One region of the Planococcus sp. 11815 genome, then DNA from elsewhere that is predicted to be linked to it. Evidence: riboswitches for the same ligand, from Rfam matches in the RefSeq annotation. Region 1 holds a riboswitch; each other region holds the start of a gene.
The links. Region 1 has a riboswitch for lysine ahead of M1Q06_RS06070 (Na+/H+ antiporter NhaC family protein). Riboswitches for the same ligand answer to the same signal wherever they lie in the genome.
Positions count from the first base shown of each region.

Region 2: it holds a riboswitch for lysine, as region 1 does, so the genes downstream of both, M1Q06_RS07060 (aspartate kinase) here and M1Q06_RS06070 (Na+/H+ antiporter NhaC family protein) in region 1, are expected to answer to the same signal.
Region 3: it holds a riboswitch for lysine, as region 1 does, so the genes downstream of both, dapA (4-hydroxy-tetrahydrodipicolinate synthase) here and M1Q06_RS06070 (Na+/H+ antiporter NhaC family protein) in region 1, are expected to answer to the same signal.

Region 1 is NZ_CP096991.1:1,189,726-1,197,484, reverse strand. Features, by position in the region: gene M1Q06_RS06085 (YutD-like domain-containing protein) at 1-180, opposite strand, end outside; gene M1Q06_RS06080 (methionine/alanine import family NSS transporter small subunit) at 355-477, opposite strand; gene M1Q06_RS06075 (sodium-dependent transporter) at 490-2,034, opposite strand; gene M1Q06_RS06070 (Na+/H+ antiporter NhaC family protein) at 2,234-3,808, opposite strand; lysine riboswitch at 3,919-4,101, opposite strand; gene M1Q06_RS06065 (bifunctional metallophosphatase/5'-nucleotidase) at 4,173-5,516, opposite strand; gene M1Q06_RS06060 (sulfite exporter TauE/SafE family protein) at 5,530-6,360, opposite strand; gene M1Q06_RS06055 (DUF72 domain-containing protein) at 6,360-7,220, opposite strand; gene M1Q06_RS06050 (DNA alkylation repair protein) at 7,372-7,759, shown strand, end outside.
Region 2 is NZ_CP096991.1:1,376,053-1,383,811, forward strand. Features, by position in the region: gene M1Q06_RS07035 (enoyl-CoA hydratase) at 1-113, shown strand, start outside; gene M1Q06_RS07040 (electron transfer flavoprotein subunit beta/FixA family protein) at 134-907, shown strand; gene M1Q06_RS07045 (electron transfer flavoprotein subunit alpha/FixB family protein) at 957-1,925, shown strand; gene trxA (thioredoxin) at 2,308-2,622, shown strand; gene uvrC (excinuclease ABC subunit UvrC) at 2,676-4,469, shown strand; lysine riboswitch at 4,511-4,684, shown strand; gene M1Q06_RS07060 (aspartate kinase) at 4,788-6,014, shown strand; gene M1Q06_RS07065 (succinate dehydrogenase cytochrome b558 subunit) at 6,396-7,007, shown strand; gene sdhA (succinate dehydrogenase flavoprotein subunit) at 7,053-7,759, shown strand, end outside.
Region 3 is NZ_CP096991.1:2,972,640-2,980,398, reverse strand. Features, by position in the region: gene M1Q06_RS14935 (cell wall-binding repeat-containing protein) at 1-839, shown strand, start outside; gene M1Q06_RS14930 (STAS domain-containing protein) at 976-1,812, shown strand; gene dapA (4-hydroxy-tetrahydrodipicolinate synthase) at 1,856-2,746, opposite strand; lysine riboswitch at 2,873-3,051, opposite strand; gene M1Q06_RS14920 (SAM-dependent methyltransferase) at 3,202-3,798, shown strand; gene ypfJ (KPN_02809 family neutral zinc metallopeptidase) at 3,858-4,700, shown strand; gene M1Q06_RS14910 (TraB/GumN family protein) at 4,831-5,997, shown strand; gene M1Q06_RS14905 (hypothetical protein) at 6,150-6,395, shown strand; gene M1Q06_RS14900 (efflux RND transporter permease subunit) at 6,503-7,759, shown strand, end outside.

The DNA of each region.
Region 1 (7,759 bases):
TGCTTTGTTATTACTATCTTCAAAAAAACCTTTAAGGCGAAGCTGCCCGTATCCCCAGTCGCCCAGGATGTAATCGTATTTGGCCAGAATATCACTGTACCTGTTCTGGATCGCTTCTTCCTGAAAGCCTTCGCGATGATCCTCGATCACCTCGTAATTCCACTTTTCAATTGTGATCAATATCCTCACCACCCATACCTAGTAATGACAAAAGCCTGGGCCCGCATCATCCTGCTTTACCTGCTTACATCCTGCTTCAAATGTATCACACCAAGACTTTGTGGACAAGCTGTGCTATCGTCGCATAAATAAACAAAAAACCTCCGGCGAGCGTTCTGCCAGAGGTTTTCCATTTTATCCTAAGTCTTCTGCTTTGTTTGCTTTGCTCGATCTTACAGCGTGGAAAATGCTCGCTGCAAGCCCTCCCCAGAGGAGGATCATACCGATAATCATAACTACAATCGCGCTAACTGACATGTCGATCCCTCCTTATTCTTTTTCTCGTGCTGGATGCTCGGAATGCTCATCGTAATAGCGATAGTTTTTATGCCATTTGCCGAGCGAGAACAAAATCCCGAAGAGCAGAGCGCCCGCTGCGACGGCTACGCCGCCGAACAATGTGAACATATTCGAATAGCCTTCATAGTTCCCTGTTTCCGTTTCGAATTGCTGGAAAATATTTAGGCGCAGCAAGCCGAACATCATATAGCCAAGAACGATCGGAGTGATGACGCCCAAACTGAATTTCCACCAGCCACCAAGCCGGATATCGGAAATTGCATTGGCATGCTCTTGAAGGTCTCCTGTTTTGCGCAGAATCCATACTACCATGATAACTTCTACGAGGCCAAGAGCCGCTACACCGAATTGGTTGATGTAGTAATCAGCGATATCCAGGAAGAACAATCCGCCCTGCGTAGCAAAAAGGATTGAAATCAATGCTGCAAGACCACCGCCGAAGGCAACCGCTTTTCTGCGTGAAATCCCAAACTTCTCAGTAAAACCTGCGACATATGTTTCTGTGATCGACATAAGAGATGTCAATCCAGCAAGTGTTAGTGATAGGAAGAACAAGAAACCGAACAGCCCGTTCATGCCCGGGAATTCATTGATGATTGCCGGGAACACCACAAACGCGAGCCCTACGCCAGCTGATGCAACATCCGCCACAGCTACACCAGATTGGGTCGCCATGAAACCGAGTACCGCAAACACCCCGATACCTGCCAGCAACTCAAAACTTGAGTTTGCAAAAGCGGTAATGAAAGCATTGTTAGTGATATCCGATTTTTTCGGAAGATAGCTGGAATAAGTAATCATGATTGCAAAAGCAATCGATAGACTGAAGAAAATATGCCCATAGGCCGCAACCCACACGGTTGGATCCATTATGGCGTCGAAATTCGGGCTGAAGAATGCATCCAGTCCGAGCATTGCCCCATCAAGCGTAACCGCACGGATAACGATGATGGTAAAGATGATGACCAAAGTCGGAATGAAAATCCGGTTCGCCATCTCGATTCCTTTTTTAACGCCTGCAAGCAAGATGCCCAGCGTAATGACCCAAACAAGAACTAACGGAATAAAGATTCCCCAGACGATTCCCCCCGTCTCGCCTGGTGACACCGTTAGTTGGAGAAAATCATTGAATAAGAAAGCTTCTGTATCCTCTCCCCATGCCTGATTGAATGAAAACAAGGTATAACGCATTGCCCAAGCAATGATGACTGCGTAATACACCGATATGACGAACGAAACGAATATTGCCCACCAACCGAGCCATTCAGATTTTTTCCCGCTCATTCTAAAGAATGACAATGGCGCTGATCCGCGATAACGATGGCCTATAGTGAATTCCAGAATCAAAATTGGAATCCCGGCAGTTAAAAGTGCGAACAAATAAGGAATTAAGAAAGCTCCACCACCATTTTCATATGCTACATACGGGAATCGCCAAATATTCCCTAAACCTACTGCTGAACCGACCGCCGCCATGATAAAACCGGCTCTCGTTCCCCATGTAGAACGTTCCATTTCTCTTCCCCCTTTGTTGTGAACTTCCAATTTTTTAACAGAAAAATAGGAAGTTTGTTTATATTCAGATTATTTTGGAATCTAAATTTAGTATAACTAGGACCCTGTTCAAAGTAAAGATAATTTCTGAAAATTTTTCAAAAAAACTATTATTACAATAATAAAAAGGCGGAGATAGAATATCTCCGCCTTCCAGATCTTAGTTCTGTTCATGTTTTTCCATTAAGGTTGTACGCTTAGACCAGAAAACGAATAGTATTGCCAAGACAATTGCTACCGCTCCAAGAGCCAAAGGCAAGGAGCCGGTAAAGCCTATGACGATATACCCTACTGCTGCGATCGCTGCAGAGGTCAATGCATAAGGAAGTTGCGTGACAACGTGGTCCATATGGTTGCTTCCTGCGCCTGTCGACGACAGAATTGTCGTGTCCGAGATTGGTGAACAATGGTCTCCGAATACTGCTCCCGCTAATACAGCCGATAAGGAAGCGAGCAATAGTTCAGGTTCTGCTTGGATCATGATCGTGCCGGCAATCGGCAGCAGTATCCCGAAAGAGCCCCAGGAAGTACCAGTCGAAAACGCCATGACGCCAGCCAACAAGAACAATAGGACAGGCAGGATGCTTGTCGGCACATTGCCGCGAGCGACAGCGTCAGCAAGGTAACTCCCTGTTTCCAAAGCGCCGATCAAATAGGTCAGCGACCAGGCGAAGATCAAGATGAAGACAGCTCCCGCCATTGATTGAATCCCTGCCCAGATGCCTCTAGCGATCCAATGCGCTTCCGCTGCTTCGTTGCGCTTGATCTGCAGTGCGTACAAGATGATCGCTGCAAGTGCGCCGACGATTCCGCCTGTGATCAAGGACAAAGGAACATCAGTGTTTTCAAAAATAAGCCAAATGTCAAATACTCTATCGGCATTTACATATCCTGTCCACATCATCGCTGCGACTGTTCCGACGATCAATAACAGGATCGGCAATAACAAATCGCGGACGCGTCCGTGCGAGTGGCTCGGGAAATCTTCTTTCATTTCCCCAGGAATCACTTTATCCGGATTGAACAACTGGCCTTCTGTAATCGCCAGGCGTTCATGTTTTTTCATTTCCCCGAAATCCACATCACGGATTGCGACGAAGAATACGATGGCAAGTGCCGCGATGACGTAGAAGTTCATCGGTGCCATCCACAGGAAAGCTTCCAGCGCCGAATAATCAAGGAAGGTCTGCCCAGCCAAGATCGTTCCGATGATGCCGATGATCGCAGCTCCCCAGCTGGATACGGGAGACACTACACAAATCGGTGCAGCAGTCGAATCGATGAAATAAGCTAGTTTTGCACGCGATACTTTATAACGGTCCGTAATCGGCCGTGCAACTTGCCCGACGGCCAAGGCATTGAAATAATCATCAATGAAAATCAAAATGCCAAGAAATACGGTAACCAATTTCGCCCCTCGGCGTGTTTTGACACGCGCAGATGCCCAATCGGCAAACGCATGGCTGCCTCCAGACAGGCTGACGAATGCTGTAATGACTCCTAGCAGCAATAAGAACAAAATGATGAAGACATTGTAAGCGTTGAAGCCTTCATCCCAAAAAATTACCGCAAATGAAGTAAATAATTCGTTCAAGGCTTCGAGCGGCGCAAACGATGTCAGGATCAACGCAGCTGCCACAATGCCGACGCCGAGCGACAGTAATACACGGCGCGTCAACAGTACCATCGCAATCGCGATGATCGGCGGCAGTATCGAAAAGATTGTGTTTTCCATAATTAGATTTCCTCCTATTCATTTTGATGGTAAGGCTTAGACCAAAAAAGCCGGTTTATCCCATGGATAAACCGGCTTCCTACAATTCGTCTGTGTGCACAAGCATCAAACAACCCTGTAGCTCTCCATCTGCAACTCACTGCAAATGACAGTGGCATTCCTGTTCGAAATGCCCCCAATCGACGCTCCCCTGACCCGGAAACGGTGATTTCGGCAAGCTTCCCTTTCGAATGCGGTCTACGCGGTCAAACTCGCACATTCTACTGATGAAGGCTGCAGCCTCTACCCATCGATATCTAATTCATAAAAAGCATAGCCCAAAAAGCACACGAAATCAACTAACAGTCCATTTTGAATGTTCCTTCTATTTAACGGTTTTCATTCGGAAATAATCACCAAAGACATCACGCAGGAACTCGGGCATGAAATAACTCTTCGGTGCACGCTTCAAGGCAGGGAAAAAATAGCCGAATGTGAACAGGTCGAGCGTCGCGAGCCGGTAGATGCGGTCCGGATCGGCTGGCTTGCCCCTCACCATCAATTGGTGATTGTGCATGTCCATCCCGCTATGGATCATCCGTCCGAATACCGCGCCACGAAAGCCCATGCCTTTGAGCTCAAGTTGCGGCCAGTCTTCGTTCAAGGATTGGAGATAAATTTCCTTTAGTTCCGCGCCGCTGAGATCGATGACGCATGGATTGATCGGATGCGGAAGCATACGGTGGAAATCGTAGCGCGTCATCTCCCCTTGCGGCATATCCTCCATAAAAATGCCGGCATTGAACAATCCGCAATCCGCCGAAGCAAACGACACCAAGGCATCGCCAAACAGCTCTGCCATGGGGGACGGCTTGAACCATTCCGCTTTCAAATGATGGTCATTGTAGAAAACCGTCTCTGCCATTTGCTGCTTGCCGACACCGACCAAGTAGTCATTGAACCCTTTATCGGCTTCTGGCAACTGGTCGGTCTCGATCACTTCCGCTGTCATCTTGCGTGTCGCGATATCAATTTCAATATGGCCGATATAATAGCCGAACTTGCCGGCAGCACCAAGCAAGGTCCCGCTGATTTCTTTTCCTTGGTGGAATAAATGATGGGTATGCGCCCCCAAGATAATATCGAGTTCGGGGCATTCTGCTGCTAACAGTTCATCTTCCCTGATGCCAAGATGAGACATGCAAATGAGAAAATCGACCGACCCGCGGATTTCCGCGGCCTCACGCTTGATCGCTTCTCTGCCGCTCGTCACTTGCCAGCCGAGACGTCGGTAAAACGGTGTGAACTCTGCCGTTGCAGCAACAAGCCCGATTTTCACTCCGTCATTCGTCACGATAATCTGATTTGCGCTTGCCCATTCCGGCTGCCTGCCGTCTAAGTCCAATAAATTAGCGACAACGACAGAAAAATCAGCCTGCACATACAATTCGTCCAGTTCTGCTTTGGACAGCGTAATCCCTTCGTTATTGCCGATGGTCACTGCATCATAACCGGCTTCATTGAGCAACTGGACATTGCCTTTGCCAGCCGTGCCTTCTGTAAAAGGATGTGAGCGGTCAGCGTGGTCCCCGATATCGAGCACCAAACACACATCGCCCGCTTCTTCATGCCAGCGCCTGCGCTCCGTCAGCAAGGATTGGATACGGGGCCAGTGCGCAAAATGGCTATGCAGGTCGTTCGTATGATAAATATGGATGATTTCACTCATGTCAAACACCTCATTATGAACTGAAAATTCCTTCGTAAATCGAGCGGAGCCCGAGTAATAATAATGCGAGCCGCAGCACGACAACCAGAGTCTCGGATTTGATGCTGCGGTTCAGCCTAGCCCCGATCTTCGCTCCAATATATGCTGAAGGGATGATGGCCAAGGTATAGATCCACGGGACATTACCGAGTGAAATATGCGTGATGGAATTGACGATGGCTGACAGAAAGACCATCAGCATCGACGTTCCAACGGCTACGTGAGGCGGAAATAAAAATAGCAGGATCATGGCCGGAACGAGGATCGAACCGCCGCCGATGCCGAATAGCCCGGATGCAAAGCCGATGAAGAAAGTCAATGCGAGCGCGAACCATATCGGATAGCCGTAGACGTATTCTTGATCGGTTTTGCGGTCATAGAAACTTTGCTTTTTGCCGTTATCGACAAACCAGCTCACTGCCTTCAAGCGATCCCTGAGCAACAGGAGCAGCGATAAGAACACCAATAGCAGGCCAAAATATAATTGAAAGGACGGTACATCAAGACTGCGGTTGACGAATGCGCCTAAAATGGTTCCAGGCGCACTGCCAAGAAAGAAAATGAAACCGCTCCGGTAATCGACAGTGCCCACTTTCATGTAGGCAATCGTCGAAGACAAACCGGTGAAAATCATCATGACGACCGAAAGCCCGACAATCTGTTGAGGGGATAAGTCTGGAAACAAGCTGACTGAAGAGCTGAGGAACAGCAGCACAGGCACCAAGATGACGCCTCCGCCAAGGCCGATGAGCGCTCCGACGATCCCTGAAGCAAGCCCGGTCACTAGAAGGATCACAAATACCATCAGAACCCGCCTTCGAACAGGTCAAGTTGTTTCGGGGACAATCCCTCAAAATGCAAACCGTTCAAATCCTGGAACTGTTTCGCATCCCCCGCCGCATGACCGCCTGAATTATTGTTGAAAATCACATATACCTGCTCTGCCTGTTGTTCAAGACGCTTCACGGCCCGGCTGATCTCTTCTAGTTCCTCACGGTTATAATCGTATAGATAGCGCACTTCCCGCCATTTTTCGGCATTTCCGGGATTCAGCCAGCCGTGGACATTGCGCCCGTGCAGACGCAGCAGCACTTTGTCTTTGCGGCTGGACTCGGGGACAAGCGGAATGGAGCCATCCCCTGCCTGCGGCTCATCGCAGACCGAATGGATCAATCCGTGTTCGCGAAGAAATTCCAGCGTCTTTTCTTTCATGCCGTCCGCATACCATGACTGATGGCGGAATTCGATCGCCAAGTCAAATTCTTGCAGCTCCGCGATGATCGCGCGTATTTCATCGACATGATCTTTCTGGCAGTCGAACCAGGGTGGAAATTGCAATAGCACCATGGCTAGCTTCCCTGCTTCTTTAAGCGGCCTGACAGACAACCTGTAAGCTTCGAACATCTCCTCGCGGGTGGCGAATGGATTCTCCCCGCGCTGATGCCCGGTCATGCCTTGATAAGCTTTTACGACGAACTGGAAATTGTCCGGCGTCTCGCGAATCCATTTGCTGATATTGCGCTCAGGCTGGACTGCATAAAATGAAGAATCCAGTTCCACAATCGGAAAATGCGCACTGTAATCGACCAATTTATCTTTTTGTTTCGACCCGGGGCTATACACATCTGGATAATCTCCCCAGCCCGTCAATCCAACATAAATCATCGCCCTGCCTCCATTTTCGTTATTATTTTATGATAGCATAGAACAAAACAGGCGTCCTTTTTGAGATTCGCTGAAGCACGCCAGGCGAAGCTCCCTATTTCGCACATGGTTACAATCACATATCAAGCCATTCTTTAGGAGGTTTTTGGAAATGAAAAAACCATGGAACACAGAGGCTCTTATCTCAAGCTTTGAGGACCATCGCAACCCGGAGCTTGCCGCTCCGATGGCCGCTTATATGAAACACAACTTCCCATTTTTAGGAATCCAGAAACCTCTGCGTACTGCGTTAATGAAAGAGCAGCTATCCACATATCTCCTCCCTGAAAAAGCACAATTGAAGTCCATTGTCCAAGCACTGTACGCACTGCCGGAACGCGAATTTCATTACGCAGCCATCGAATTGCTGGAACAAGCAAAAAAGGAACTGACTCCAGACGACTTGCCGTTTTTGCGCCTGCTGGTCGAATCCAATTCCTGGTGGGACACTGTTGATGCCATCGCCCCCAAACTCGTCGGTCATATTGTGTTGCTTGACC
Region 2 (7,759 bases), 190 kb from region 1:
AAGGGGTCAAGGCAGAAGCGGATTCGTTCGGTACGGTTTTCGTATCGGAAGACGCGAAGGAAGGCATTAGCGCTTTCCTGGAAAAACGCGAAGCACAATTTAAAGGGAAATAATACTTGGGAGGTTTACGTTCATGAACATTTATGTATTGGTAAAACGTACGTTTGACACAGAAGAAAAGCTGGTTGTCTCTGGTGGCCAGATTCAAGAAGATGGCGCTGAATTCATCATCAACCCATATGACGAGTATGCGATCGAAGAGGCCATCACGGTCCGCGACGCTCACGGCGGCGAAGTGACAGTTGTCACAATCGGCGATGAGGAAGCTGAAAAGCAATTGCGCACAGCACTTGCAATGGGCGCTGATAAAGCGGTCTTGATCAATACAGAAGACGATGTCGAGGAAATGGACCAGTTTACGGCAGCATACATACTGGCAGAGTACTTGAAAGACAAAGAAGCGGACTTGATTCTTGCAGGAAACGTAGCGATCGATGGCGGATCTGGCCAAGTCGGACCGCGCGTAGCTGATTTGCTTGATATCAACTACGTGACGACGATCACTAGCCTTGAAATTGAAGGCGAAACAGTGAAAATCGTCCGTGATATTGAAGGGGATGCAGAAGAGCTTGAAACTTCATTGCCTTTATTGGTCACAGCCCAACAAGGCTTGAACGAACCGCGCTATCCATCTCTTCCAGGAATCATGAAAGCGAAGAAAAAACCGCTTGAAGAGCTTGAGCTCGATGATCTGGATATCGACGAAGAAGATGTAGAAGCGAAAACAGAAACGATCGAAGTATACTTGCCGCCGAAAAAACAAGCCGGCCGTATTTTGGAAGGCGAAATTCCAAGCCAAGTTTCTGAACTGGTCAGCTTGCTTCGCTCTGAAGCGAAAGTTATATAAACGTACGCCAATCATTCATTTTCACATCTACTTAGGGGGTTAACGGACTATGTCGAAAAAAGTATTAGTATTGGGCGAAACGCGTGAAGGCGCTTTGCGCAACGTATCATTTGAAGCAATTGCCGCAGCCAAGAAAATTTCAGGCGGCGGGGAAGTAGTTGCTGTCTTGCTTGGGGAAGCAGTGAGCGAGTTCGGAAACGAATTGGTAGCTTACGGCGCTGATCGCGTCATTACGGTTGAGCACCCACACTTGAAATCTTATACATCTGACGGTTACGGCCAGGCATTTATGGCAGTTGTTGACCAAGAGCAGCCTGAAGCAATCGTCTTCGGCCACACTGCAGTCGGCAAGGACTTGTCGCCAAAAATCGCATCGAAATTGCAAACCGGCTTGATTTCCGATGTAACGGATATCGAAGGGGAAGGGGAGGACGCTATCTTCATCCGCCCGATCTATTCCGGTAAAGCATTTGAAAAAGTGAAACTGAAAGAAGACGGTGTTGTCTTCATTACAGTACGTCCAAATAACATCGCTCCGCTTGAGCGCGAAGAACGTTCTGGCGATGTATCGAGCTTGTCGGTCGATATCACGAACTTGCGCACGATCATCAAAAACGTCGTCCGCAAATCCGCAGAAGGCGTAGACCTTTCGGAAGCGAAAGTCATCATTGCTGGCGGACGCGGCGTCAAGAGTAAAGACGGATTCGAGCCTTTGCAAGAACTGGCTGACCTTCTTGGCGGCGCAGTCGGAGCATCACGCGGCGCATGTGACGCAGATTACTGCGATTATTCCTTGCAGATCGGACAGACAGGGAAAGTCGTTACACCTGATCTCTACATCGCAGCGGGAATTTCCGGAGCGATCCAGCACATGGCAGGGATGTCCAACTCCAAAGTCATCGTTGCGATCAATAAAGACCCAGAAGCGAACATCTTCAAAGTAGCAGACTACGGAATCGTCGGAGACCTATTCGACGTCATCCCGTTGCTTACAGAAGAATTCAAGAAAGTCATGTAATCACAGCAGCCCGCAATGTAGCGGGCTGTTTTTTGTCTGTAACTGGAGATGGAGCGAAAGGGGCCGACTCCTGCGGAAAAAGTGGGTTTGAGAGACTCGGGAATGAGCGTAGCGAATGAGGAGGCTCGATGCCCACTCAATCACGGGCAGTGTATACCGCGACATCCTGTCGCATACACTGCATGACTTGCATCCTGCGAGCCTAAAGCGTGCCCCTGTAGCGGAATCTCTCAGTCTTTAAATACATTGACTACATCAAATCCAGGCAGTTTAACGCCAACAACAGCCGGGTATGGAAGGACTAGGCAAATAAATAGCTAGCGTAAATCACGTCTGCTATAATCGAAATATAGTTTGGTTATCACTTAAGGAGGAATTATACATGGCAATCGTTAAAGGAACAGATCAGAATTTCAAACAGGAAGTTTCAGAAGGTCTCGTATTGGTAGACTTTTGGGCAGCATGGTGCGGGCCTTGTAAAATGATCGCTCCAGTTCTTGAAGAACTTGATGCAGACATGGACGACAAAGTGAAAATCGTGAAATTGGATGTTGATGAAAACCAACAGACAGCTAGCGAATACGGTATCATGTCCATCCCGACACTTCTTTTGATGAAAAACGGCGAAACAGTCGATAAAGTTGTCGGCTTCCGTCCAAAAGAAGCTTTGGCTGAATTGGTTGAAAAACACGCATAATTCCAAAACCGGGTCCCATTCGTGGAACCCGGTTTTTTAAATAGGGTGAGGAAATGAAAAATGAAATGATTCAACATAAATTGGCAGTTTTGCCGGACCAGCCTGGCTGCTATTTGATGAAGGACCGCCAAGGGACAGTCATCTATGTCGGCAAGGCGAAAGTGTTGAAGAACCGTGTGCGTTCCTATTTCACTGGCAGCCACGATACGAAAACACAGCGCCTGGTCAATGAAATCGAGGACTTTGAATACATTGTCACCTCTTCCGACAAAGAAGCATTGATCCTTGAATTGAACTTGATCAAAAAGCATGACCCGAAATACAATATCCGGCTGAAAGACAATAAGACTTATCCGTATTTGAAAATCACGGGCGAACGCCATCCGAAATTGGTCATCACGAGACAGGTCAAAAAAGACAAAGGGAAATATTTTGGCCCTTATCCGAACGCCTATGCAGCAAGCGAGACGAAGAAGCTGCTGGACCGTTTGTATCCGCTCCGCAAATGCCATACGATGCCGGACCGCGTCTGCCTCTATTACCATCTCGGGCAATGCCTCGCGCCTTGCGTCAAACCGGTAGAGAAGGATACGTACCGTGAAATGATCGACGGCATCAGCCGGTTCTTAAACGGCGGCTTCCGCGAAGTGAAGCAGGAGCTGACCGAGAAGATGAGCGAAGCGGCGGAGAACCTGGAGTTCGAACGGGCAAAAGAATACCGCGACCAGATCAGCCACATTGAATCGGTCATGGAAAAACAGAAAATGGCCATGAACGATTTCACCAACCGCGACGTCTTTGCTTACGCTGTCGATAAAGGCTGGATGTGCGTGCAAGTATTTTTCGTGCGCCAAGGAAAGCTGATCGAGCGCGAAGTGTCGATGTTCCCGTTGTACCGCGACCCGGAAGAAGAGTTCTTGACCTTCCTCGGCCAATTCTATGAAAAGCCGGATCATATCAAACCGAATGAAATCCTGTTGCCGGAAGCGGAAGATGAGGAATTCCTGAAAGAATGGCTCGGCGCGAAAGTGCTCGTCCCGCAGCGCGGCAAGAAAAAAGATTTGGTCTTGCTTGCGCGCAAGAATGCGGAAATTGCCATCAAGGAGAAATTCCAGCTGCTCGAGCGCCAGGAAGAACGCACGGTCGGTGCCTGCAACGAATTGGGCGAAGCGATGAACATCCACACGCCGCTGCGCATCGAAGCATTCGATAACTCCCATATCCAAGGGGCGGATGCCGTGTCTGCGATGGTCGTCTTCATCGACGGGAAACCGTCAAAAAAAGATTACCGGAAATACAAAACCCGCTCCGCGCAGAAGCCCGATGATTATGCGGCTATGCGTGAAGTGGTCCGCAGGCGCTACAGCCGCGTGCTGAAGGACGGCTTGCCGCTGCCCGACTTGATCATTATCGATGGGGGCAAAGGCCAAATCGAATCGGCGCGCGAAATCGTTGAAGACGAACTCGGGCTCGATATCCCGATTGCAGGACTTGCAAAGGACGCCAAGCACCAAACGTCCCAGTTGTTGTATGGCAATCCAGTTGAAATGGTGGAACTCAAACGCACAAGTGAAGCGTTTTATTTATTGCAACGCATTCAAGACGAAGTCCACCGCTTTGTCATCACGTTCCACCGCCAATTGCGCGGCAAGAATTCGATTCAATCCGCTTTGGACGGTTTGCAAGGCGTCGGCCCGAAACGCAAGCAGCAATTGCTCAAGCATTTCGGCTCCGTCCGGAAAATCAAGGAAGCGAACGCCGGCGAGATCCAGCAGGCCGGTATTCCTGAGAAGCTGGCCGTGGAAATCGAACGGCATTTCAAAGAACAGCCGTTGCAACAGGAATAACTTCGTGGTATTGTAATAACACAATTGAATCACTTGTAAAAAGTGATGATAGAGGAGCGGACGTCAATAGTAAGCATCCCGAGATTTGCAGAATCTGTGAAGGATGCCAAAAGGGACGCCCGCCGAAGTTTACGCGCACTGCTTGCGTGTATGCTGGTCCTGCATTTAAGAGATGCAGGGCTGTCAGAGTTTGACTCTGGAGGGCTATCTCACATGGACGTTTGAAATCGTACATGAGAAGAGAGGTAGCTTGCCAGGCAATCGGCGAGTTGCCTCTTTTTTGTTGAGGGCCACTTATCTTAAGTGGGAGTGAAGAGAATGACAACAATCGTAATGAAATTCGGCGGGACGTCCGTGGCGTCTCCGGAGAAAATCGTGGGCGTAGCAAGACGCGCCATCCAGGAAAAACAACAAGGCAAGCGCGTCGTCATCGTCGTCTCGGCGATGGGCAAAACGACAGACACGTTGCTTGGACTTGCGGGAGAGATTTCCGCAGAGCCGCCAAAGCGTGAAATGGACATGCTGCTTGCGACCGGTGAACAAGTGACCATTTCGCTGTTGGCGATGGCGTTCAAAAAACTCGGGCATGATGCCTTGAGTTTCACAGGCTGGCAGGCGGGCATCGAAACGGAATCCGTCCCACGCAATGCGCGCATCGAAACGATCCATACACAGCGTTTGGAAGAGGCCCTCGACCTCGGACTGTTCTGCGTGGTCGCAGGGTTCCAGGGCGTCGACAAGAACGGCAATATCACGACGCTTGGCCGCGGCGGGTCCGATACGACCGCTGTCGCACTGGCGGCTGCGCTCGGTGCTGAAAAATGTGAGATCTACACGGATGTTGACGGAGTTTACACTTCCGATCCACGTTATGTCACAGGCGCCCGCAAACTTGAACAGATTTCATACGACGAAATGCTCGAATTGGCCAATCTCGGGGCGGGAGTCCTTCATCCGCGAGCCGTGGAATTCGCCAAGAACAATCAAGTGCCCCTCTCTGTAAGGGCCAGCTACTCGGATGAACCGGGGACTATCATTCAAGAGGTGATCACTGTGGAAAAAAATCTAATCGTGCGCGGCGTGGCATTCGAAAAAGACATCGCCCGCATCACTGTCAGTTATACGAAGCCATTCAACGGGTCGCTTTCCAATATCTTCACGAGTCTTGCGGATCACTTGATCGATGTCGATATCATCGTGCAAAGCATCATTGAGGAGTTTCCGCCGTCTGTTTCTTTTTCAATCAAAGAAGACAGCCTGGCAGAAGCCCAGCGCGTCTTGTCGGAAGCGCAAGAAAAAATTGGCTATAACTCCATCGATATCGAAACCGGCTTGGCAAAAGTATCGATTGTCGGCTCCGGCATGGTGTCGAATCCCGGCGTCGCGGCAAAAATGTTCGATATTCTCCGCGCGCAGGATGTGCCGGTGAAAATGGTCAGCACTTCCGAAATCAAAGTCTCTGTCGTCGTGCCGGCTAGTGAAATGGAACGTTCAGCAAATGCGCTCCACGATGCATACGGACTGACGCCAGCGTCTGTCAGATAAGCCAAAAGCCCAGCCTAGCTGGGCTTTTTTGAATTACCGAAAGTTTGTGCAAAAATTCACAATTTGTTCAAATTTGAAATCTTGCCTGCACGGTCCTATATGAGCTTATAAAACCTCGAAACAGATGCCTGTATCTCGCCTGTTTCGAAATGAAAATATAGCTTTTCATGAATTCTTTCCTATTTAATATCCGCAAAAACCTTCGCAGACCCTAGACTGGATGCGCTTAAAAAGGTTTCCTTGCCTTGACGCTCCTAGAGGGGGGGAGTACAATAAATATGTCATATTCTTGTACATGATGCTTACAGCAACGTGAATATGTTTTCCTGATATAGGAAAGCTTTACGCTGCCAACTAATGTTTTTGAGGGGGGTAAAATTTTTGGATAACAATCGTGAATTTTTAATGCGCAGGCTGCACTCTTTACTCGGGGTCATTCCAATCGGATTGTTCTTGACGCAGCATTTGATCGTCAACCATTTCGCTACGCAAGGCGTGGAAGCGTTTAACCAAGCTGCCCACTTCATGGCAAATCTTCCATTCGTCATCTTCCTGGAGATTTTCGTCATCTACTTGCCGCTCATGTATCATGCTTTCTACGGATTATACATAGCGTTCACAGCGAAAAACAACCCGGGGCATTACAGCTACATGCGCAACATTTTATTCGTTGCCCAGCGTTACACCGGGATTTTCCTTGTGGTCTTTATCGCATGGCACGTGTTTGAGACAAGATTCCAAGTTGCGATTGGTGCAGCAGAGGCAGATTTCAACATGATGGAAAACATCCTGTCAAATCCGTTCATGTTCGCCTTCTACGTAGTAGGTGTCCTGTCCGCGACGTTCCACTTGGCGAACGGATTGTGGTCTTTCTTTGTAACGTGGGGAATCACGGTTTCAGAGAAAGCACAGCGCTACTCAACTTACTTCACACTTCTAGTCTTTATTGTATTATCGATCATTGGTATCAGAGCATTGTTTGCATTCGTTTAAGGATGTCCCAAACATTGGTGAATTAAAAGAGGAGTGAACACTACAATGGCGAAAGGCAAAATTTCTATCGTCGGTGGGGGCCTAGCTGGCCTAATGGCAGCGATCAAAGTTGCCGAAGCAGGAGCACCTGCCGATCTATTTTCCATCGTTCCAGTTAAACGGTCTCACTCTGTGTGCGCACAGGGCGGCATTAACGGAGCGGTGAATACAAAAGGTGAAGGGGATTCCCCGGCAATTCACCTAGATGACACCGTTTACGGCGGTGACTTCCTAGCTAACCAAAGACCGGTCAAAGCGATGGCCGACGCAGCACCTGGCATCATCCGCCTGCTTGACCGCATGGGCGTCATGTTCAACCGTACGCCTGAAGGGCTTCTTGACTTCCGTCGTTTCGGCGGCACGATGCACCACAGAACGGCATTTGCCGGCGCGACAACGGGCCAGCAATTGCTATATGCACTTGATGAGCAAGTCCGCCGCTATGAAGTTGCAGGCTTGATCACGAAATATGAAGGCTGGGAATTCCTGGGCCTCGTCATCGACGATGAAGGCGTTTCACGAGGAATCACTGCACAGAACTTGACGACAATGGAGATCAAATCGTTCCGTTCGGATGCCGTCATCATGGCAACTGGCGGACCGGGGATTATCTTCGGGAAATCCACAAACTCTGTCATCAACACAGGTTCTGCTGCGTCAATCGTATATCAGCAAGGCGCTTATTATGCGAACGGCGAATTCATCCAAATCCA
Region 3 (7,759 bases), 1.5 Mb from region 1:
GGGGAGATGGAGAGGCGGAAACGGTTGTCGTTGCAACGGGCGCTGACTTCCCGGATGCTTTGGCTGCAACACCGCTTGCATCTTTTCATTTAGCTCCACTTCTTTTGACGAAAAAAGATTCTTTGCCTGCAGGATTTGCGGATGAGCTGAAGCGCTTGGGCGCGAAAAACGTTATTTTAATCGGCGGTACTGGAGCGGTCTCTGAAGAAGTCAAAAATGAAATCGCGAAGCTCGGCATTGAAGTAGATCGCATCAGCGGTAAAAGCCGTTACGAAACTGCAGTGAAAATTGCTGAAGAACTAGGAATGGACGAATCTTTATTCGTTACGACTGGCGCAACCTTTGCCGATTCTTTGTCAATCTCCCCAGTAGCAGGTTATATTGAAGAACCGATTCTGTTAGTTCCTGCTTCAGGTACTGTTCCAGCGGTAGTTGCGGACTACATTAAAGCGAATCAACCGGCATTACCGTTCATCATCGGCGGCGAAAAAGCAGTTGCTCCTTCAGTGGAAGCATTGTTCGCGGAAGAACCGATGCGCCTTGCAGGTGTCAGCCGTTATGACACAAACAAAGCAATCAATGATTTCATGTATGAAAATGAGTTGTTCGATGAAACAGCTGAAATCTATATCGCGACGGGTACCAATTTCCCGGATGCATTATCAGGAAGCGCACTCGCTTCACTTTATCCAGATCCGCTTGTATTGACTGCCCCAACCCCTACAGCGGCGTCTAAACAACAAATTCAAGATTATTCGACACCGGATACTTTCCACTATATCCTTGGTGGAGAAAAAGCCGTTTCATCTGACACGTTGAAAAAATTGTTCGCAAAATAATATCGGAAAATGCCTGCCATCCGGCGGGCATTTTTTGTCCTGGAAAATCAAAATGCTATTTCTTGTATCAGATTGTGGGTATAATGAATCTGTTGTACCAAGTCAATCAATCAAGCAATAATTGATGGAGGTTCCAATGGAAAAAGAGATGGCTTTATTCGGTAAACGAGTGGAAGAAGATAAATATATGATTGCCCAACTGATCCAAGAAGAGCGGCTGACGGCATTGCCGAAGGATGTTGTGGAAGAAAACCGTAAATTCTCGGAGCTGGTGCTGGAAGAACGTGCCCGTTTCATTGAATTGCTAGGGAAAGCTATGCAAGACAGCTGCAATGAGGCAAAGAATATGGCGGTGATTACGGAGTGGGGCAATGCGACAGGAAATTTCTTTCTTGACCAGGGCATGACACTGGATGCAGCGCTCGCAGAAACCGGCTTATACCGGAAGCATCTGGCAGCCGTGATCAAAAGTGAAGGCCGCCGCTTGAATATTTCCCCGGAAATAACCTACGACGCGGCGGAATTATTGCATGCGTTGTTGGACCATGCAACGTATGCTTACACGCATGCCTATACGGTTTCCTACCAGAACAACTTGGCGACAGCAAGGCAGGAGTTTCTGGAGTTGTCGGCACCCGTAGTCCCGATCAGCGATTCGGTCGCGATTTTGCCGCTTGTCGGCAGCATTGAAATCGACCGTGCGCATTATATTTTGGAGCGCACGCTATTGTCAGCAAGTGAATTAAAGATCAACACATTGATTGTCGATTTATCAGGGGTCATCCGGGTCGATACGATGGTGGCGGAACAAGTCATTAAAATCATCCAGGCGCTCGGGCTGATCGGCGTCGGAGCGATTTTGACGGGGATCCGTCCAGAGGCGGCGCAATCCTTGACGACATTCGGTGTGGATGTGCGGACATTGAACATCGGCGGCAGCTTGAAGCGTGCCTTGGAGAATGTCTATAATTGAAAAAAGGCTTCGCGGACCCTGAAATGGGTCTGCGAAGCCTTTTTTAATTGGTGACCGCGTCCTGTTTAGCGGACGGCAGGAATTGCTGCAAAGTGGCTGTTTCTTCTTCTGTTAAAGCGAGCATCGGCAAGCGTACGCCGCCGACCGGAACACCTAATAGGTTGAGTGCCGCTTTGACCGGGCTCGGGCTCGGTGCTGCGAACAAAGCTTTCATCGTCGGCAGTAATTTGCGGTGAAGCGCGGCGGCTCCAGCTGTATCGCCTGTGCGGAATAATTTAACCATCTCCTGCATTTCGTTGCCGATGATGTGGGAAGCGACCGAGACGATGCCTGTTCCGCCGATAGAAAGCATCGGCAAGGTCAGGCTGTCATCGCCGCTGTAGACGGCAAAGTCGCTGCTTGTACGTTCGATGATTTCAGAAGCGGCATCCAAATCGCCGCTTGCTTCTTTCACGCAGGTGATATTGTCTATAAGCGACAGGCGGACGATGGTATCGACCGATAGATTGACGACACTGCGGCCCGGAATATTATAGAGCATGACCGGAAGCGTCGTCGCGTTTGCAATCGCTTCAAAATGGCGGTACATGCCTTCCTGGGACGGTTTGTTATAGTAAGGAGTGACGAGCATGACGCCATCGACGCCCGCTTGCTCTGCCTGCTGGGTCAAGGCGACCGATGCGCGCGTGTTGTTTGAGCCGGTGCCCGCGATGATTTTCGCGCGCCCGTCTGCTACGGTGACGACATGGACGAACAGCGCCACTTTTTCGTCTGTCGACAAAGTCGGCGATTCGCCGGTCGTCCCGGCGACAACGATGCCGTCCGAACCGTTATTGATTAGATATTCCACGAGATTTGTTGTTGCCTGAAAATCGATTTCACCGTCTGAGTCAAATGGCGTCGCCATTGCAGTGATCACTTGACCGAATTTCATAGAGAACACACCCTTTTCTAAGTTTTTTTCAAAAGTTAGAGGTGGGGGCCGGTCCGGAGTAAACAAAAAGGCAGCAACGGGGGCCCGTTGCTGCCGTTAGAAACAATGTTTACCAATCGTTCCTGTTCGTCAGATAGCCCTCCATATAGTTTCCTATATGACAGTCCGGCACTTCTTCAGTGCAGAACCAGCGCACAGGAATATGAGCATCCTGCCGCTTCGGCAAATCCCCCTTTCGGCAATCGTCCTAAGAGCTCATACTCCTCGGATTGCGTACTGATGGTTTTTGCGCCTCTATCCTCGCTCCGCTAAGGAAGCAAGAAATTATTGAATTAGCTGTAATATAACAGAAAGGAATGGGAATGGCAAGAGAAAAAGAATTTTTTATTTTGCAAAATGTGGGAATAGTAAGCTGCGGCTTTAATTGATCTCACTGGATAAAAGGAGGCAATCAGATGGACGATCATCAAATGGACCGGCAATTGAATATCCAAACCGGTGGCGAGCAGATGGGCTTTAATGCGTCGATGCATGAGCACCGTTTCGAAGTGACGCCCTATGCGTGGCTGGATAGATTGTTCAAGGCACACCCGCTTAAGGGCAGCGGCAGGCTGGTCGATTTTGGCAGCGGCAAAGGGCGCTTGAACTTTTTTGCGCATCATGTATTCGGGACGCCGTCGGCAGGAGTGGAAGTCGATCCATCGCTTCATGAAGCTTCGCTGCGGAATTTACAGCGCTTTAAGGGGAAGGCGGACATCGAATTCATCAACGGCTACGCGCAGGATTATGAAATCCATCCGGAAGATCGCTGGTTTTATTTTTTCAATCCGTTTTCCGATCCGGTGTTCATGACGGTCATAGACAGGATTTTGGCATCAGTAGCCGATCATCCGCGCGAAGTCGAAGTGATTTTATTTTATCCGGCAATCGAGTATACCGATTTCCTCGAACGCCGCACCGCTTTTGAATTGACCGGTGATATTGAGCTTCCAGTTGAAGCGGAAGATCCGCGCGAACGATTTTTGGTCTACCGCTTGCCGAGATGGGATTAAAGTTTCCGGTGAAACGGGTATAGCTTTATAAAAATGGATGCGGAAAGAGGGTTTCGGTTATGAAATGGAAAGGGCGAGCGGGCAGCAGGAATGTAGAAGACAGGAGAGGGCGCAGTGTTGGTGGGCCGGTTCTTGCCGGCGGCGGGATCGGCGGCTTGCTGATTGTCCTGTTGATCACGTTTCTCGGGGGAGACCCTGGAGCGATACTCGGCGATGGCGGAGGAACTTCTAGTTCGGAACCGTATGTGGCAAGTGAGCGGGAAGAAGAACTGGCCGATTTCGTATCGGTCGTCCTCGCAGATACGGAAGAAGTGTGGGCGGAAGTGTTCGCTGAAGAAGGCATGGAATATGTCGAGCCGACTTTGGTGCTGTTTTCCGGAAGCGTCCAGTCAGCATGCGGCATGGCCGGTGCTGCGACGGGGCCATTTTACTGCCCGGCGGATTCCAAGCTGTATATCGATTTGAGCTTTTACGATGAACTCGAGCGCCAGTTCAACGCACCTGGGGATTTTGCGATGGCGTATGTCGTCGCGCATGAAGTGGGGCATCATGTTCAGAACCTGCTTGGCGTCCTCGGGGATGTCCAGCAGGCGCGCAATCAGCTGAGCGAGACGGAATACAATCAATTGCAAGTACGCCTGGAATTGCAGGCGGATTATTTATCGGGCGTCTGGGCGCATCATGCTCAAGGCATGGGCTATCTGGAAGAAGGGGATTTGGAAGAAGCTTTGAACGCTGCCAGTGCGGTCGGTGACGACACGATCCAGAAACGGACGCGCGGCTACGCCGTTCCGGAAAGCTTCACTCACGGCACATCCGAACAGCGCAAGGAATGGTTCTACAAAGGCTTCCGCGCCGGTGATTTGAATGATGGCAATACGTTTAACGCGCCGGAATTATAAGCTTTCGAAAAGATTGATATTTTGCGCTTGGTGATTCATTATAAAGAATAGACAGTCTTTTTCATCGGCAACCGTAAATGAAGAAGAAATCCTATTCTATGAAGGAAGTACATTCATGACACAAGAAATAATGACGGAAGACAATATTACCCGTCTCGAAGTGGACGGCAAACAATTGATTTTGATCGGCACCGCGCATGTGTCCAAACTGAGCGCAGAGCAAGTAAAGGAAGTCGTTGAACGCGAACGGCCGGATTCGGTGTGTATCGAACTTGATGTACAGCGCTATGATTCGGTCATGCAGGATAAGAAATGGAAAGAAACCGATATTTTTAAAATTATCAAGGACAAGAAGGCGAGCCTGTTATTGATGAACTTGGCCATTTCCTCGTTCCAGAACCGTTTGGCTGACCAGTTCGGCATCAAGCCCGGCTCTGAAATGATTCAGGGCATCCGTTCGGCAGAAGAGACCGGGGCAGAGTTGGTCCTTGCCGACCGCAATATCCAAGTGACGTTTTCGCGCATTTGGGGCAATATCGGCTTGATGGGCAAGGTCCAGCTCATTTCGTCCGTGTTCTTCAGCATTTTCAGCAAGGAATCGATTTCCGAAGAAGAACTGGAGAAGATGAAGCAACAAGATACATTGAACGCGGTGATGGACGATTTCACGAAAGCGTTCCCGCGCATCAAAAAGCCGCTCATCGATGAACGCGACCAGTATTTGGCGCAGAAAATCAAAGAAGCTCCTGGGAAAAAGGTCGTCGCAGTTCTCGGTGCCGCTCATATTCCGGGCATCACGCGCGAAATCCACGAAGAGCAGGATTTGAAGGCACTCAACGAAGTGCCGAAGAAATCGAAATGGCCGAAGATTATCGGTTGGGCCATTCCGCTGCTGATCTTGTCGATCATTGCGTATACGTTTTATGCAAATCCGGCAGCTGGCTTTGACCAGGCGATCAGCTGGATTCTTTGGAACGGTACGCTAGCCGCTATCGGGGCTACGGTCGCATTTGGCCATCCGCTGGCGATTCTCACTGCTTTTGTCGCTGCACCGATTTCTTCGCTCAATCCGCTCGTTGCGGCCGGCTGGTTTTCAGGCCTGACACAAGCGTTTATCCGCCGGCCGAATGTCGGGGATTTTGACACTTTGTCAAAAGACGTCTTCACGGTCAAAGGCTTCTGGGACAATAAAGTGACGCGTGTCTTGCTGGTCATCGTATTGACCAATCTCGGCAGTTCGCTCGGCACATTCATCGGCGGCGCGGACGTTCTGCGGCTGTTTTTCGAAAACTTATAAATCGTGTTGTGAAGCTTCTGCGGGGAACTCCGCGGAAGCTTTTTATTAATAATTCTACATAATAAAAATGTGTGAAAAACATCTAAAATGAATGATTTTTATCAGAAAAAGGAGTATAACTAAAGTATAAAACCGAACGGAGGCGCATGGAGATGGATTTCCTGTTGATGGGGATCTTATTGTGGTCGCTGGTGATTGCTGCACTGCTGCTCGGATTGTACGGAGTTTGGAAAAGATCGTGGAAAGCGTTGTTTTGGGGAGGGCTTGCATCACTTTTGCCGATGGGGCTGATCTTTATGGGAGATGACAGCTGGGTGTTCAAATTGAGCATCCTGCCACCATTGTTAATGTTTATCGGCGCATACTTCCTGAAACAGCGGCGTCCTGAAAAAATTTAAACGAGAACCGGCCGGAAATTTTCGGCCGGTTTTTGAGTGTTTAAAGTGGTGCTTTCCGATTTTTGGTTATACAATAGTTATACAATAATCGGAGGGAGATAATCCTTATGCAGTACATACTCGAGCGCAGTAAATTATTCATCTTTTTGATTTTGATCCTCATGCTGGTCGGGGTTTACACTTTCCTGACTTTGCCGCAGCGTGAGATTCCCGAAACGCCTCCAGGGCTCGTACTGGTTTCCACGATCTTGCCTGGCGCAGAGCCGGAAGAAGTGGAAACGAGCATCACGAACCCGATTGAAAGACAACTGCAGAGCATTGATGGCATCGCGTCAATGAATTCCATTTCAGCGAATTCGGCTTCCATCATTACACTGGAAATCGAAGACGGCGTTGAACCTGAGGGCTTGATCAATACGATCCAGCAGCAGACACAGCGCGCAGCCGGCAGTTTCCCGGACCAAGCCCAGGACACCAGCGTTGAAAAGCTGGATCTGACTTTCCCGCTAGTTTCCTATATGTTCTACGGAGACGAAGCGGAACTTGCTGAACTCGAAGGGCCGCTTGCGGACTTGTCGGATGAAGTGGAAGCAGTATCCGGCGTTGCCGGTACGCAAATCAAAGGATTGAACGGCGAGCAGGTTGTCATCGAACTCGATGGGGATGCGCTCGCAGAAAATCAATTGCAGCCATTCGAAGTGCTTGAAAGCCTGCAGCAGGCGAATCAGCCGCTGTCACTTGGCACCCATAGCGACGGTGAGCAGCAATTCGTCTTGACCGTGCAGCAAAGCCAAGGCATCGAAAAATTGCGTGAGCTGCAGGTCGGCCAAGCAGCTGTCCCGCTTGCTGACGTCGCATCGGTCGAATTGGCTGAAGTTCCGGCGGAAGATATCGTCACGTTCGAAGGCGAGCCGGCGGTTTCCTATACGGTCTTTTTGCAGACAGGGCAGGATGTACCGTCTGTCGATGACCGCGTCAGCGAAGTGATTGAAGGCTTCAATGAAGACTTGCCTGCGGGCATCTCAGCTGAACGCTATGTGTCACAGGCTGAAAACGTCAACGAGATTTTCAGCTCGCTTTATATTTCGCTGTTGATCGCGGTGCTTGCGGTATTGGTCGTCACGACTGCGGGGCTGACGCTGTACGGTGCGTTTGCCGTAGCGCTGACGGTGCTTGCTTCCGTCTTGATCGGGCTCATCCCGATTCCATCGCTCGGCGTCGATTTGAACCAGATTTCCGTTATCGGGTTGATTATCGCGATCGGTATATTGGTCGATGACAGCATCGTCGTCAACGACAATATCCAGCGCCGCTATAAGCTCGGCGACAATGCAATGGCAGGGGCCATTAACGGCGTTCGGGAA